DNA from 4 places in the Comamonas sp. A7-5 genome. Region 3 is predicted to be linked to each of the others. Evidence: predicted binding sites of a transcription regulator. Region 3 holds the regulator's gene; each other region holds the start of a gene.
The links. The regulator FNR, encoded in region 3, switches genes on or off when oxygen is low (the NO sensors DNR and NnrR bind a similar motif). The targets are predictions, from matches to a motif close to TTGATNNNNATCAA.

Region 1 (3,102 bases), on a different contig from region 3:
GCTTGACAAGAGCAGCTACACCTACGGTCTGCATGGCACGCCCACGACCTATGCCCTGGAAGAACGTCTGGCCTCGCTGGAAGGTGGTCTGCAATGCCTGCTGGTACCCAGCGGCCTGGCCGCGATTGCCACGGTGTCGCTGGCGCTGCTCAGGACGGGCGACGAGGTGCTGGTGCCCGATAACGTATACGGTCCCAACAAGACGCTGACCGAGGGCGAGCTGGCTCATTTTGGCATTCGCCATCAGTACTATGACCCCATGTGCGTCGAAGACCTGGCAGCCAAGATCACGCCGGCCACCAAGCTGGTCTGGCTGGAGGCTCCTGGCTCGGTAACCATGGAGTTCCCCGATCTTGTCGAGCAGGTGCGCCTGTGCCGGGCCAGGGGAGTGACCATGGTGCTGGACAACACCTGGGGCGCGGGTCTGGCTTTCCGTCCCTTCGACCTGCTGGGCGATGGCAGCCTGGGCGTCGATGTCACGGTCCATGCCCTGACCAAATACCCCAGCGGCGGCGGTGATGTGCTGATGGGCAGCATCATCACGCGCAACCAGCCCCTGCATATGCGCATCAAGCTCGCGCACATGCGCCTGGGCCTGGGCGTGAGCGGCAACGACGCCGAAGCCGTGCTGCGCAGCCTGCCCAGCATCGGCCTGCGCTATCACGCGCAGGATCGCTCGGCACGCCAGCTGGCGCAGTGGCTGGCTGCCCAGAGTGCCGTGGCGCAGGTGCTGCACCCCGCCATGCCTGATGCCCCGGGCCATGCTTGCTGGAAGCAGCTGTGCGGACAAGGGCAGGGCCAGGATGGCGTGGCCGCCGGTCTGTTCAGCGTGGTCATCGACGAGCGCTTCGACCAGGCGGCCGTCGATCGCTTCTGCGACAGCCTGCGCCTGTTCAAGCTGGGCTACAGCTGGGGCGGGCCCGTGAGTCTGGTCGTGCCCTATGAGCTGCCCGAGATGCGCAGCCGTGCCACACCCCACATCAAGGCGGGCACTGTGGTGCGCTTTGCCATCGGCCTTGAGGATACTAGCGATCTGCAGGCCGACCTGGCCCAGGCCCTGCTCAGGGCCTTTGGTTGAAGCTATTTAAATAGGAGCTGGCAGCGCTTGTCGAGAAGCGATTTCAATGCTTTTATTGACTGAAGTCAATAAAGAATGGGCGCTATAAGCTCTTGTTTTCATAGTGAAAACGCGGAGGCCGGCATGCGGGCTTTCCGCAATGCAGATTCGAGGTTGAGCGGGTAACTTGTTCCTGTCAGCTGCCGCCACCGAGGCGCGGTACGGGCGACAAGGAGGGTCTCGCATGCAAGCTTCCCCTGTTTCCGAGGTCAAGGCCGAGTCCGGCAATCTGCAGATTCTGCAACTGCGCTGGAGCGAGCCCTGGCAATGGCTGCTGCTCGGCCTTAGCGATGTGCGGCGCGCACCAATGATTGCGCTGTTCTATGGCCTGTGTTTCTGGGGCATGGCACGTCTGATGGCCTGGGTGTTTCGCTCCAGCCCTGAATATCTGATGTCCATGGCCAGCGGCTGTCTGCTGGTAGGCCCCTTCCTGGCCATGGGCCTGTACTACGTCAGCAAGCAACTGGAGCAGGGCAAGCCCGTGCTGCTGTCGGAGTCGTTGACCTGCTGGGACAAGCATCTGGCCAGCATGGGCATGCTGGTCATGGTGCTGATGGTGCTGGAGATGCTCTGGGGGCGCGCCGCCATGGTGGTGTTCGCCATTTCGTTCGATACCGGCATGCCCAGTACGGCAACCCTGCTGCAGACCCTGCTGCGGCCCGAGAACTGGGAGTTCCTGCTGGGCTACACCGCGGTTGGCGGGATATTTGCTGCCTTGGTGTTTGCCAGCATGGTGGTTTCACTGCCCGCCATTCTTGATCTGGATACCGATGCCTTGACGGCCTGCATCACCAGCATGCGCGTGGTGGGTGCCAACACGGGTGTGATGCTGCTGTGGGGGCTGATCATCACCGTGTTGATCGCGGTCTCGCTGCTCTTCTACAGTGCAGGTCTGATCGTCATCGGGCCGCTGCTGGGTTGCACCAGCTGGCATGCTTATAAAGCCAGCGTCCGCGCCGAAAGCAAGGAGAACCCTGCTTAAGGTGCAATGAGGGGGATGTCATGGAGTTCTGGAACTGGTTGAAAAAAATCTTCTCGCCTCAGTCCGGCGTGCCGGGGCGCAGCGCTGATTCGCAGCTGGCCTGGACTTCGGCAAGCAGTCGTGAAGACGGCAGCGACGTCTTCAACGACAGCTATTTTTGTGGCTCGGGCAGCGGCGAAGGTGTCTGCAGCTCGGACGGCGGCGACTCCGGCGGTGATGGCGGAGGCAGCGGCGACTGAGGCCGCGCGGCCGTCACTTATTTCAGCAATGGCCTGAGCTTGGGCCAGACATTGGCCAGCATCTGTGGCTGAGCCTGGGCATTGGGGTGAATGCGGTCGCTCTGAAACCATCGCTCGGCGTCCGCAGCATCGCCGATGCCCGACAGCAGAAACGGCACCAGCGGCAGCTTTTGCGCGTCGGCAATGCTCCTGAACATCTCGGCAAATTGCTCGGTATAGGCCGCACCATAGTTGGGCGGTACCTGCATGCCCACCAGCAGCACCTGGGCCCCGGCCTCCCTGGCGGCCTTGATCATGACTTCCAGATTCTGCTGAGTGCTCTGCAGCGCCAGGCCGCGCAATGCGTCGTTGCCGCCCAGCTCCAGAATCAGGATGCCCGGCTCATGCTGCCTGAGCAGCGATGCCAGGCGCGCTCTGCCGCCGGCCGTAGTCTCGCCGCTGATGCTGGCATTGACCACCTTGCGCGGATTCTTTTCGTCATTCATGCGCTGCTGCAGCAACTGCACCCAGCCCTTGCCGCGCGTCAGGCCGTATTCGGCGCTCAGAGAATCGCCAAGTACCAGCACCGGGCCGGGTTTCGCGCCGGGAGCGGCCTTGGCCGGCTCCTTGTTCCTGGCGGGCGATGAGGCCACTGCCGCACCGCAAGCCCCTGAAATGGCGAGCGACAGAGCAACAGCGATACAGTGACGGCGCTGCAGTGCAAAGTGCTGGTTGCGACTCTTGACGTTTTTGCTATCCAATTGATTCATGTCCACAACTCTTGC
Region 2 (3,102 bases), on a different contig from region 3:
GTGGCCTATTTCTGGCGCCGACGCTATCTGGAAAGCGAAGAAAAAGAATGAGCCCCTGAGGCGCTTCCGCTCCTTCCCCCAAGGGGGACGACATCCTCGCTGCGCGGCGGCGCTTGCTTGATGTCTCTGATGGGGGACCGCCCAGCGGCAACGGGCTTTAGATAAAAACAGCTGCTTGTGCTTATATATCAAGCACAAGCAGCTATTGTTTTTATATCAACCCAGATGCTGAGCGAAGAAGGCAAGAGTGCGCTCACTTGCCAACACTGCAGCAGCTTCGTTGTAGGAGCCTCGCTGATCGCAGTTGAAGCCATGGTCAGCTTCGTAGATATGGACTTCCACCTTGGGCTGGGCCTTCTTGAAGGCTTCGACGGACTCCAGCGAGATGTAATGATCCTTGCTGCCGAAGTGGGCCAGCACCGGGCATAGCGCCTGACGGCTGGCCTCCAGCTCGCCCGTCATGCCGCCACCGTAATAGCAGACTGCAGCCGAGACGCTGGCCAGATTGCAGGCCGAGCGCCAGGTCATGAGGCCGCCCCAGCAAAAGCCCACCACGCCGATCTTGCCGCCAGGCACCAGAGTCGCCGCATGGGCCACGGCAGCTTCCACATCGCGCAGCGCGCCCGGCTCGGGCAGGGCTTCCACCGCGGTCTTGAGCGCAAAGCCGGCCTTCATGTCTTCTTCGCTGTAACCCAGCTCCACATCGGGCTTGACGCGGGCAAACATGGCGGGTGCCACGGCCACATAGCCCTGGGCTGCGTAGCGGTCTGCCACGGAGCGGATATGCGAGTTCACGCCGAAGATCTCCTGCAGCACCACAATGGCACCGCGTGCCTGGCCCTCGGGCATGGCCACATAAGCCGGGGTTTTTGCGCCATCCACGGCTGTCAGTTCAACAAAGCTGCCCATTGCGAAGCTCCTTAACATGGTTCAAAAGGGAAATCCGCGACGCGGCCGCCAGCAATGCTGTAATGGCTGATGCCGCGTCGATGATTCGGCCATTTTTTCACAGGAGTGTTGATGCAAGCTATCTCAGCCCCACAAAAGGCCGACAGTCGCAAGAAGCCCCCCATGCCAGGAGGCGAGCTGTAATGGATATCAAGCCGTTGATCACTCTGGTCGCCATCATCAACCCGCTGGCCATCGTCCCGTTCTTCATCCACTACACGGCCGGCTTCGACGCCGAGCAGCGCTGGCAGACGATTCGCACCGCCGCCTTTGCCGCCTTCTGCGTGATTGCGGTCTGCGCCCTGCTGGGGCTGCAGATTCTGCAGTTCTTCAATATCTCGCTGCAAAGCTTTCAGGTCGGCGGCGGTCTGCTGCTGCTGATCAGCGCGATGAACATGCTCAACGCCCGTCCCGCCGAAGACCGCCCCAACAATGCCACGCTGGCAGCCGGCGTCGAAAAGGCCGCCGAGGGCAACAGCATTGCCGTCGTGCCGCTGACCATTCCGCTGCTGACCGGGCCTGCCGCCATGTCCACCGTGGTGATCTATGCCGATCAAGCGCGCACCATCTGGCAGCATGTGGCGCTGGTCGGTTACGGCGTGGTGGTGGCCGCAGCCATCATGGTGTGCTTTTCATTGGCCCACCCGATTGCCCGCGTACTGGGCAAGACCGGCATCAATGTGATGACCCGGCTCATGGGACTGATTCTGGCCGCGCTGGCCATCGAGGTGATGGCCGGCGGACTGATCAAGATCTTCCCCATCCTGGCCTCCCCGGCAATATACCCTTGACCCCCTGAGCGGCTGCGCTTGCTCGCTGTCTCTCTCCTTAGCGCGTGCCAGTTTCAGGCAGTTACCACTTCCATTTTTTCAGTTTCACCACAGGCACCACCACAGCCGGTGATCGGCTCTGCAGGCAAAGCCTCGGGCACCAGCACCGCGCCGGTCACCGGGTCAAAGCCCGCGCGGCGCATGTGCAGGGCCAGGGCGGCATCCATGTTCTGCGCATGGTGGCTGAACCACGGGCCCAGCTCGGCCGCCATATGGCGGATCGTGGCCAGATCGCCCTGCCCGCCCTTGACCGCCCCCTCGCGCAGCACGGCCAGCACCACCTTGTGCTGCTGGCTGTGGCAGTTGCCCGTGGCAAAGCCCGTGGTCTGCATCCAGCGGTCTTCCTGATCGAAGTGCTGCTGGGTATGGGCAATCAGCTCGTCCCAGAGCGCGCACAGCTGCTCGTCGCCCGCAGCTTCCACCTGGGCCAGCAGGGTGACGAACTCTTCATGCACCGCGTCCATGACGGGAAAATCCAGAATGAGAGCGGCATTCCATTCGAGGCTGGCCATGGCAGTTCCTTGTGCGAGGTTGAGGAACTGGCAGCTTAAGAACAAGGCCCGGCCCGGCCATTGACCCACATCAGCAAAGCAGCTGCCCGCGAGTAAGCAGGACTTGCCCGGAATCAACAAAGCCCTGCATGGCAGGGCTTTGGGAGCGGAAATGCCTGGGACTGGTCAGGCCCTAGCGCCCGTAACCCTGCAACCAGCGGCTGAGCTGGACAGCCGCCTCATCCACCGCGCGTGCCATGGCCTGGGCACCGCCGGCTGCGTCGGCCGAGGCAGCCGGAACCTCGACCGTGAACACCTTCTGGCCCAGCAACTGGTTGCCTGCACTCTCGCCGACACCGATCAGGCTGGCGCTCAGGCGCAGCAGCGCACGGCTGTTGCTGGCGTTGTCGAAGACCTGGTTGAACTCGTCCACCGTCACGCGCAGCTGCGCAATCGAGCGCTTGTCGGCCAACAGGGGGCGGACATTGTCCTTGCCCGAAAGCACGGGGCGCTCCAGCCCCAGACGCATGCGCAGACGCTGTTCCACCATCTGGGCGGGAGGCAGGCTCCAGCGCGCGTTCTGGTAGGCACGCAGTTGCTGGCTGTCGCTGTAGTTCAGACGGTAGAACATGGCCGTCAGGCCCTCGGGCAGGCCCGGAGCCTGGACTTCGGCCAGCACCAGAGGCACCGGCGCCACCAAAGGGGCGGCTGCGTTCGCGGCCGGCGCGGCCAGGTCGGCCACGCCCAGGTCATAGCGCACCGGCTGCGTGGGCGCCGTGGGCAGGCCCGAGCAGGCGGCGAGCGCCAGCACCAGGGAAGAAGCGCCCAGCAAT
Region 3 (3,102 bases):
CCACGCCAGCCAAGGATCATCCGCTGGATCGCTGAGCGCTCCGGCGCTTGCTTCGCCAAGGTCGCTTTTGCGGCCTTTTTTGTTGCCGATATCAAAATCAGAGCGTGTTGCGCATGCACCGTCTAACGTTGATGTAGAAGTAAATGGTTTTTTGATATTCGGATTGAGAAGGGTGCTACTGAAAAGAGAGTAATTCAGGGTTTCCCGCCACGGTGCATGCCCGCAGTCCTGCATGAACGGTCACCACTGTTGTGCAAAATATGATCAAGCCCACAGCCCAAGGAGAATCAGGATGGATGCTCGACGCTGGATGTGGATTGTCTGGCCGGCCTTTCTGGCGGCGGCAATCATGGAGATGGTGGTTTTTGCCTTTGTGGACCCGCTGGATGTGCACTGGCTGGGCTCCCCACTGGACTGGTCGCGCCAGGCCATCTATACGGTCGCTTTTTTTGCCTTCTGGGTCGTGACGCTGATTGGAGGTGCGATGACGGTGATGCTGGGGCGCTCCGTCAGCGATCTCAATGGCGGCATCGTTTCCGAGCCTCTGCCCGATTAATTCGCACAGATAAAAAAGCCCGCTGTCCGCGGGCTTTGTCTTGAGAGTGTCTGTCGAATCGGTTCAGCTCTGGCATTGCTGGCTGTTGACGATGCGTTTGAGCGCCTCGGTATCCAGGATGCGCAGGTGGCGCTGCTTGACTTCCACGATGCCTTCCTCTGCAAATTTGGAGAAGGTGCGGCTCACGGTCTCGAGCTTGAGGCCCAGGTAACTGCCGATTTCTTCGCGCGTCATGCGCAGCACCAGTTCCGACTTGGAAAAGCCGCGTGCCGACAGGCGCTGGACCAGGTTCAACACAAAGGCCGCCAGGCGCTCTTCGGCACGCATGCTGCCCAGCAGCAGCATCACGCCATGCTCACGCACGATTTCGCGGCTCATGACCTTGTGCACATGGTTTTGCAGGGCCGTGACCTCGCGCGAGAGCTGCTCCAGTTTGTCAAACGGCATGACACAGACCTCGGCATCTTCCAGGGCCACGGCATCACAAGTGTGGTGGTCGTTGACGATGCCGTCCAGACCAATGATTTCGCCAGCCATCTGAAAGCCTGTGACCTGATCGCGTCCGTCTTCGGTGGCCACGCTGGTCTTGAAGAAGCCGGTTCGAATGGCATACAGAGAGGTGAACTCTTCGCCATTGCGAAACAGCAGCCCGCCGCGCTTGACCTTGCGGCGCGTGGCCACAATCTCGTCAATGCGCTCCATTTGTTCATCGTCCAGGCCCATGGGCATGCACAGTTCACGCAGATTGCAGTTGGAGCAGGATGCTTTGATGGTCTGAAGATTCATGGGCTTTTTGCAACGGCGCAGACAGACACAGAGTGGAGAGTCGCGCTGGTCATTGACCTCGTGGTTGAAGATGAGATGGATCAAATTGTCGCAGCACTTGCCTTGAGGTCTCTTGATTTTCATCAAGGACAGGGTGATTGCCTTGGGGCACATTGCCTGTATTCGTTCAAAAACATGCGCTTTTGCCTATTTTGGGCATGATTTTCAGGATCTGATTTCCATTGAAATCTGCTCTATACAGAGTGTGGGCGCACCCTAACTCCCAGTTATGACCGCAGTCACGCCTGAGTTGCTGAGCCGCTTTGATATCCCCGGCCCACGCTACACATCGTTCCCAACAGCCGACCGTTTTGTTGAGGCTTTTGGTGCAGACGACTACATACTGGCACTCAAGCAGCGCAAGACGCATTCTGGCTCGCGTGCTTTGCCCCTGTCCGTTTATGTGCATGTGCCGTTCTGTGAGTCGCTTTGCTATTACTGCGCCTGCAACAAGATCGTGACCAAGCATCACGAGAAGGCTGCCGAGTATCTGGACTACCTGAGCCGCGAGCTGGCCATGCATACCGAGCATTGCGGCAAAGGTCAGCTCGTAAGCCAGCTGCATCTGGGCGGAGGCACACCGACCTTTTTCAGCGATGCCGAGTTGCAGCAGCTGATGGTTTTGATGCGTGAACATTTCAAGCTGGATCCCGCGGGCGAGTACTCCATCGAGGTCGATCCGCGCACCGTCAGCAACGAGCGGCTGAGAGCTCTCAAGGACATGGGGTTCAATCGCCTGAGCTTTGGCGTGCAGGACTTTGATCCCGCGGTGCAGAAAGCGGTGCATCGCGAGCAGCCCGCCGAGCAAGTCTTTTCGTTGGTGGCCGAGGCACGCCGCCTGGGCTTTGTCTCCATCAATGTGGACCTGATCTACGGGCTGCCCAGACAGACGCCCGAGTCTTTTGCGCGCACGCTGGCACAGGTCAATGAGCTGCGCCCCGATCGCATTGCACTGTATGCCTATGCGCATCTGCCCGAGCGCTTCAAGCCGCAAAGGCGCATCGAATCGGCAGACCTGCCTGTGGGGCAGGACAAGCTGAACATGCTCTCCGGCGCAATTGATGCATTCATGGATGGCGGCTATGTCTATGTAGGCATGGACCACTTTGCGCTGCCTGACGACTCTCTGGCCATTGCCAAGCGCCAGGGGCGCCTGCATCGCAACTTTCAGGGCTACAGCACCCAGCCTGATTGCGATCTGATTGCACTGGGCGTATCGGCTATCGGCAAGGTGGGTGCGACCTACAGCCAGAACGTCAAGACTCTTGAAGAGTACTACGATGCCGTCGATGGAGGCATGCTGCCCGTGCAGCGCGGACTGGCGCTTTCGCGTGACGATCTGGTGCGCAGAGCCGTCATCATGTCCATCATGTGCCAGGGCTCCGTCCTGTATGAGCCCATGGAGCAGGCCTGGCTTATCAATTTCCGCGAGTACTTCGCTGCGGAGCTGGATGCGCTGGCAGAGATGCAGCGCAATGGCTTGGTCGAGCTGTCCGTCGAGGGCTTCAAGGTCACTGGCCTGGGCTGGTTTTTTGTGCGCGGAGTAGCCATGCTGTTTGACCGATATTTGCAGGCTGACCGGAACCGCGCCCGCTTTTCGCGCATCATCTAGCGCATGTTGTTTTCGCTGGTCTGGACTGCTTTGATCATGGGGCTCGTGGGTGGGCCCCATTGTCTTGTGATGTGCGCTGCCCCCTGCAGTGTGGTCACAGCAGCGAAGC
Region 4 (3,102 bases), 350 kb from region 3:
AGGCTGGAGTACAGATAGGCAAACAGCGCCGCCGCAATCATGAAACCCAGCGGCGCCCCGAGCTGACCGATCATCGAATACCAGCCGCGCTTGTTCGGCGGCGCCGACATGGCCAGCAGCGAAGGCAAGCCGTCCCAGGAGCCCCCGAGCGCCAGGCCCTGGCCGATGCGCAGGATCACCAGCGCCCAGACGGCCTTCATGCCCGCTGTCTCATAGCTGGGCAGGAAGGTCATGCCCACCGTGCACACGCCCAGCAGAAGCAGCGCCAGCGTCAGCTTGGTGGCACGCCCCCAGACCCGCTGCACGGCCATGGACAGCGCCGTGCCCACGGGGCGGGCCACAAAGGCCAACGAGAAGATGGCAAACGCGGCCAGCGTGCCATCGAGCTTGGATAGATAGGGAAACAGCAGCGAGGGAAACACCAGCACGCAGGCGATGCCGAACACGAAGAAGTCAAAGTACTCGGAAGAGCGCCCGATGATCACCCCCACAGCAATCTCGCCGGGGGTCACATCCTCGTCGGTATGCGCATAGGCCAGGGTTTCCGAGTTCTCATAGTCTTGCTGAGTAAGACCAACGGACGGGTTCATGCTTGTCATAAAGGTACAACTCCTTGTCTTACTTTTCAGTCCCGGGGACGCTTTCCGTTCTACGCCCAAGCATGTGCAGCTGCAATAGAGTTTTTGCCCTGAACACTGTCGGCTCAGCCCCCTGCAGGCCCCGTTTCTGAGGGCTGATTTGACAATTTCAAGCCCTGTCAGCTCAAAGTTTGTCCACGCGCCAAAGCCGCTAAGCCCTTGTCGCATAGCGCATTTCCAGTCCCGAGCTGTTGACCTTGGACAAAATGTCCAATGGACAAGCCACTGTTTGGTATTACATTTGCCGAGATCCAGTAATCCGCGTTTACACCTAAGCGCGACTTTGTCACGCCCAAAGCATGTTAAAAATCAAGGAAATCCGTGGGCCCGCGTGGCTCTCAGCGGCCGCTTTGACCGCAACCCTCGCAGGTTGCAGCAAGGCCGTCGTCCTCAACCCAGCTGGCGATGTCGCCAAGCAGCAAGGCGATCTGGTCATTACGGCCACTTTGCTGATGTTGCTCATCATCGTCCCCGTCATCTTTTTGACGCTGCTGTTTGCCTGGAAATACCGCCAGTCCAACACCGAAGCCAAGTACGACCCCGAATGGCACCACTCCACTGCTCTGGAACTGGTGATCTGGACGGTTCCCCTGCTCATCATCATCGCTTTGGGCGCCATTACCTGGATCAGCACCCACAAGCTCGACCCTTATCGTCCCCTGGACCGCATCTCCGCCACCAAGGCTCTGGACCCCAACGTCAAGCCTCTGGAGATCCAGGTCGTGTCTCTGGACTGGAAATGGCTGTTCTTCTACCCTGAGCAAGGCATTGCCACCGTCAACGAAGTGGCTGCCCCGGTGGATCGCCCCATTCACTTCAAGCTGACCTCCACCCACACCATGAACGCGTTCTACGTTCCTGATCTGGCCGGCATGATCTACACCATGCCCGGCATGCAGACCGAGCTGAACGCCGTGATCAACAAGCCAGGTGTCTATGGCGGCAAGTCCTCTCACTACAGCGGCGCTGGTTTTGCAGGCATGACCTTCAAGTTCCACGGCCTGGAAAACGAGCAGTTCGATCAGTGGGTTGCCAAGGCCAAGACTGAAGGCAAGGCCCTGACACGCGATGCCTATATCGATCTGGCCAAGCCCAGCGAGCGCAACCCCGTTGAACGCTTCGCCAGCGTGGACGAAGGCCTGTACCACAAGGTCCTCAACCGCTGCGTGGAAGACGGCAAGATGTGCATGAACGAGATGATGGCCATCGACGCCGCCGGCGGCAAGGCACCTGCACACCACAGCAAGACCTCCAGCGTGGCCCTGCCCCTGGATGTCTGCACTTCCAAAGACGCTGACCGCGTTGTCGCCCTGCTCGACGAAGTCGCCGCCTCCGGAGCTGTCGCACAGCAATAAGTAGTTCACGGTGCGGATGCGCTCACCGCCCAGCCGCTCCAATACGACAAAAGAGACTCAACATGTCTGAAACAACAACCCCGGCCTCCCACTGGCTGTTGGGCCGTATCACATGGGACCAGATTCCCATGACGCATGAGCCCATCGTGCTCTTGACCTTTATTGCCGTGGTGCTTGGCGGCCTCGTCGTGGTCGGCGGCATCACCAAGTTCCGCCTCTGGGCTCCGCTGTGGAACGACTGGATCACCTCCATCGACCACAAGAAGATCGGCATCATGTACATGATCCTCGGTCTGGTCATGTTCCTGCGCGGCTTTGCCGATGCCGTGATGATGCGTCTGCAGCAGTCCATGGCCTTCGGCGACAACATGGGCTACCTGCCTCCTCACCACTACGACCAGATCTTCACGGCCCACGGCGTGATCATGATCTTCTTCGTGGCGATGCCCTTCGTGACCGGCCTGATGAACTACCTGGTTCCTCTGCAGATCGGCGCACGTGACGTGTCCTTCCCGTTCCTGAACAACTTCAGCTTCTGGATGACCACCGGCGGCGCCGTGCTGGTGATGATCTCCCTGTTCCTGGGCGAGTTCTCCACCTCCGGCTGGCTGGCGCTGTCCAATCTGGGTCACCAGAGCGGCAGCACGGGTCTTGATTACTACATCTGGGGCCTGCAGGTCGCCGGTGTCGGCACGACCTTGTCAGGTATCAACCTGATCGTGACCATCATCAAGATGCGCGCCCCCGGCATGAACCTGATGAAGATGCCCGTCTTCACCTGGACTGCCCTGTGCACCAACGCCCTGATCGTGGCCTCCTTCCCCGTGCTGACCGCAGCCCTGGTGCTGATGTCGCTGGACCGTTACGTCGGCACCAACTTCTTCACGAACGAGCTGGGCGGCAACCCCATGCTGTACGTGAACCTGATCTGGATCTGGGGCCACCCCGAGGTCTACATCCTGATCCTGCCCTGCTTTGGCGTGTTCTCCGAAATCGTGGCAACGTTCAGCCGCAAGCGTCTGTTCGGCTACACCTCGATGGTCTACGCCACCGTGTGTATCACCATCCTGTCCTACCTGGTGTGGCTGCACCACTTCTTCACCATGGGC

Region 1: a site for FNR is predicted at 1,134-1,147, ahead of AAIL67_RS10070 (DUF2189 domain-containing protein). Genes of this name have one in related genera too.
Region 2: a site for FNR is predicted at 2,351-2,364, ahead of AAIL67_RS14985 (hemerythrin domain-containing protein). Genes of this name have one in related genera too.
Region 4: a site for FNR is predicted at 830-843, ahead of cyoA (ubiquinol oxidase subunit II). Genes of this name have one in related genera too.

The regions. Positions count from the first base shown of each region.
Region 1 is NZ_JBCPWO010000004.1:422,327-425,428, reverse strand. Features, by position in the region: gene AAIL67_RS10075 (PLP-dependent transferase) at 1-1,078, shown strand, start outside; gene AAIL67_RS10070 (DUF2189 domain-containing protein) at 1,302-2,099, shown strand; gene AAIL67_RS10065 (hypothetical protein) at 2,120-2,338, shown strand; gene AAIL67_RS10060 (arylesterase) at 2,356-3,087, opposite strand; gene AAIL67_RS10055 (ABC transporter ATP-binding protein) at 3,086-3,102, shown strand, end outside.
Region 2 is NZ_JBCPWO010000007.1:193,403-196,504, forward strand. Features, by position in the region: gene AAIL67_RS14970 (magnesium transporter CorA family protein) at 1-51, shown strand, start outside; gene AAIL67_RS14975 (dienelactone hydrolase family protein) at 217-909, opposite strand; gene AAIL67_RS14980 (MarC family protein) at 1,092-1,739, shown strand; gene AAIL67_RS14985 (hemerythrin domain-containing protein) at 1,793-2,290, opposite strand; gene AAIL67_RS14990 (ABC-type transport auxiliary lipoprotein family protein) at 2,463-3,102, opposite strand, start outside.
Region 3 is NZ_JBCPWO010000001.1:434,243-437,344, reverse strand. Features, by position in the region: gene AAIL67_RS01975 (FixH family protein) at 1-35, shown strand, start outside; gene AAIL67_RS01970 (hypothetical protein) at 293-556, shown strand; gene fnr (fumarate/nitrate reduction transcriptional regulator Fnr) at 620-1,342, opposite strand; gene hemN (oxygen-independent coproporphyrinogen III oxidase) at 1,611-2,993, shown strand; gene AAIL67_RS01955 (sulfite exporter TauE/SafE family protein) at 2,997-3,102, shown strand, end outside.
Region 4 is NZ_JBCPWO010000001.1:88,373-91,474, forward strand. Features, by position in the region: gene AAIL67_RS00395 (MFS transporter) at 1-599, opposite strand, end outside; gene cyoA (ubiquinol oxidase subunit II) at 938-1,993, shown strand; gene cyoB (cytochrome o ubiquinol oxidase subunit I) at 2,056-3,102, shown strand, end outside.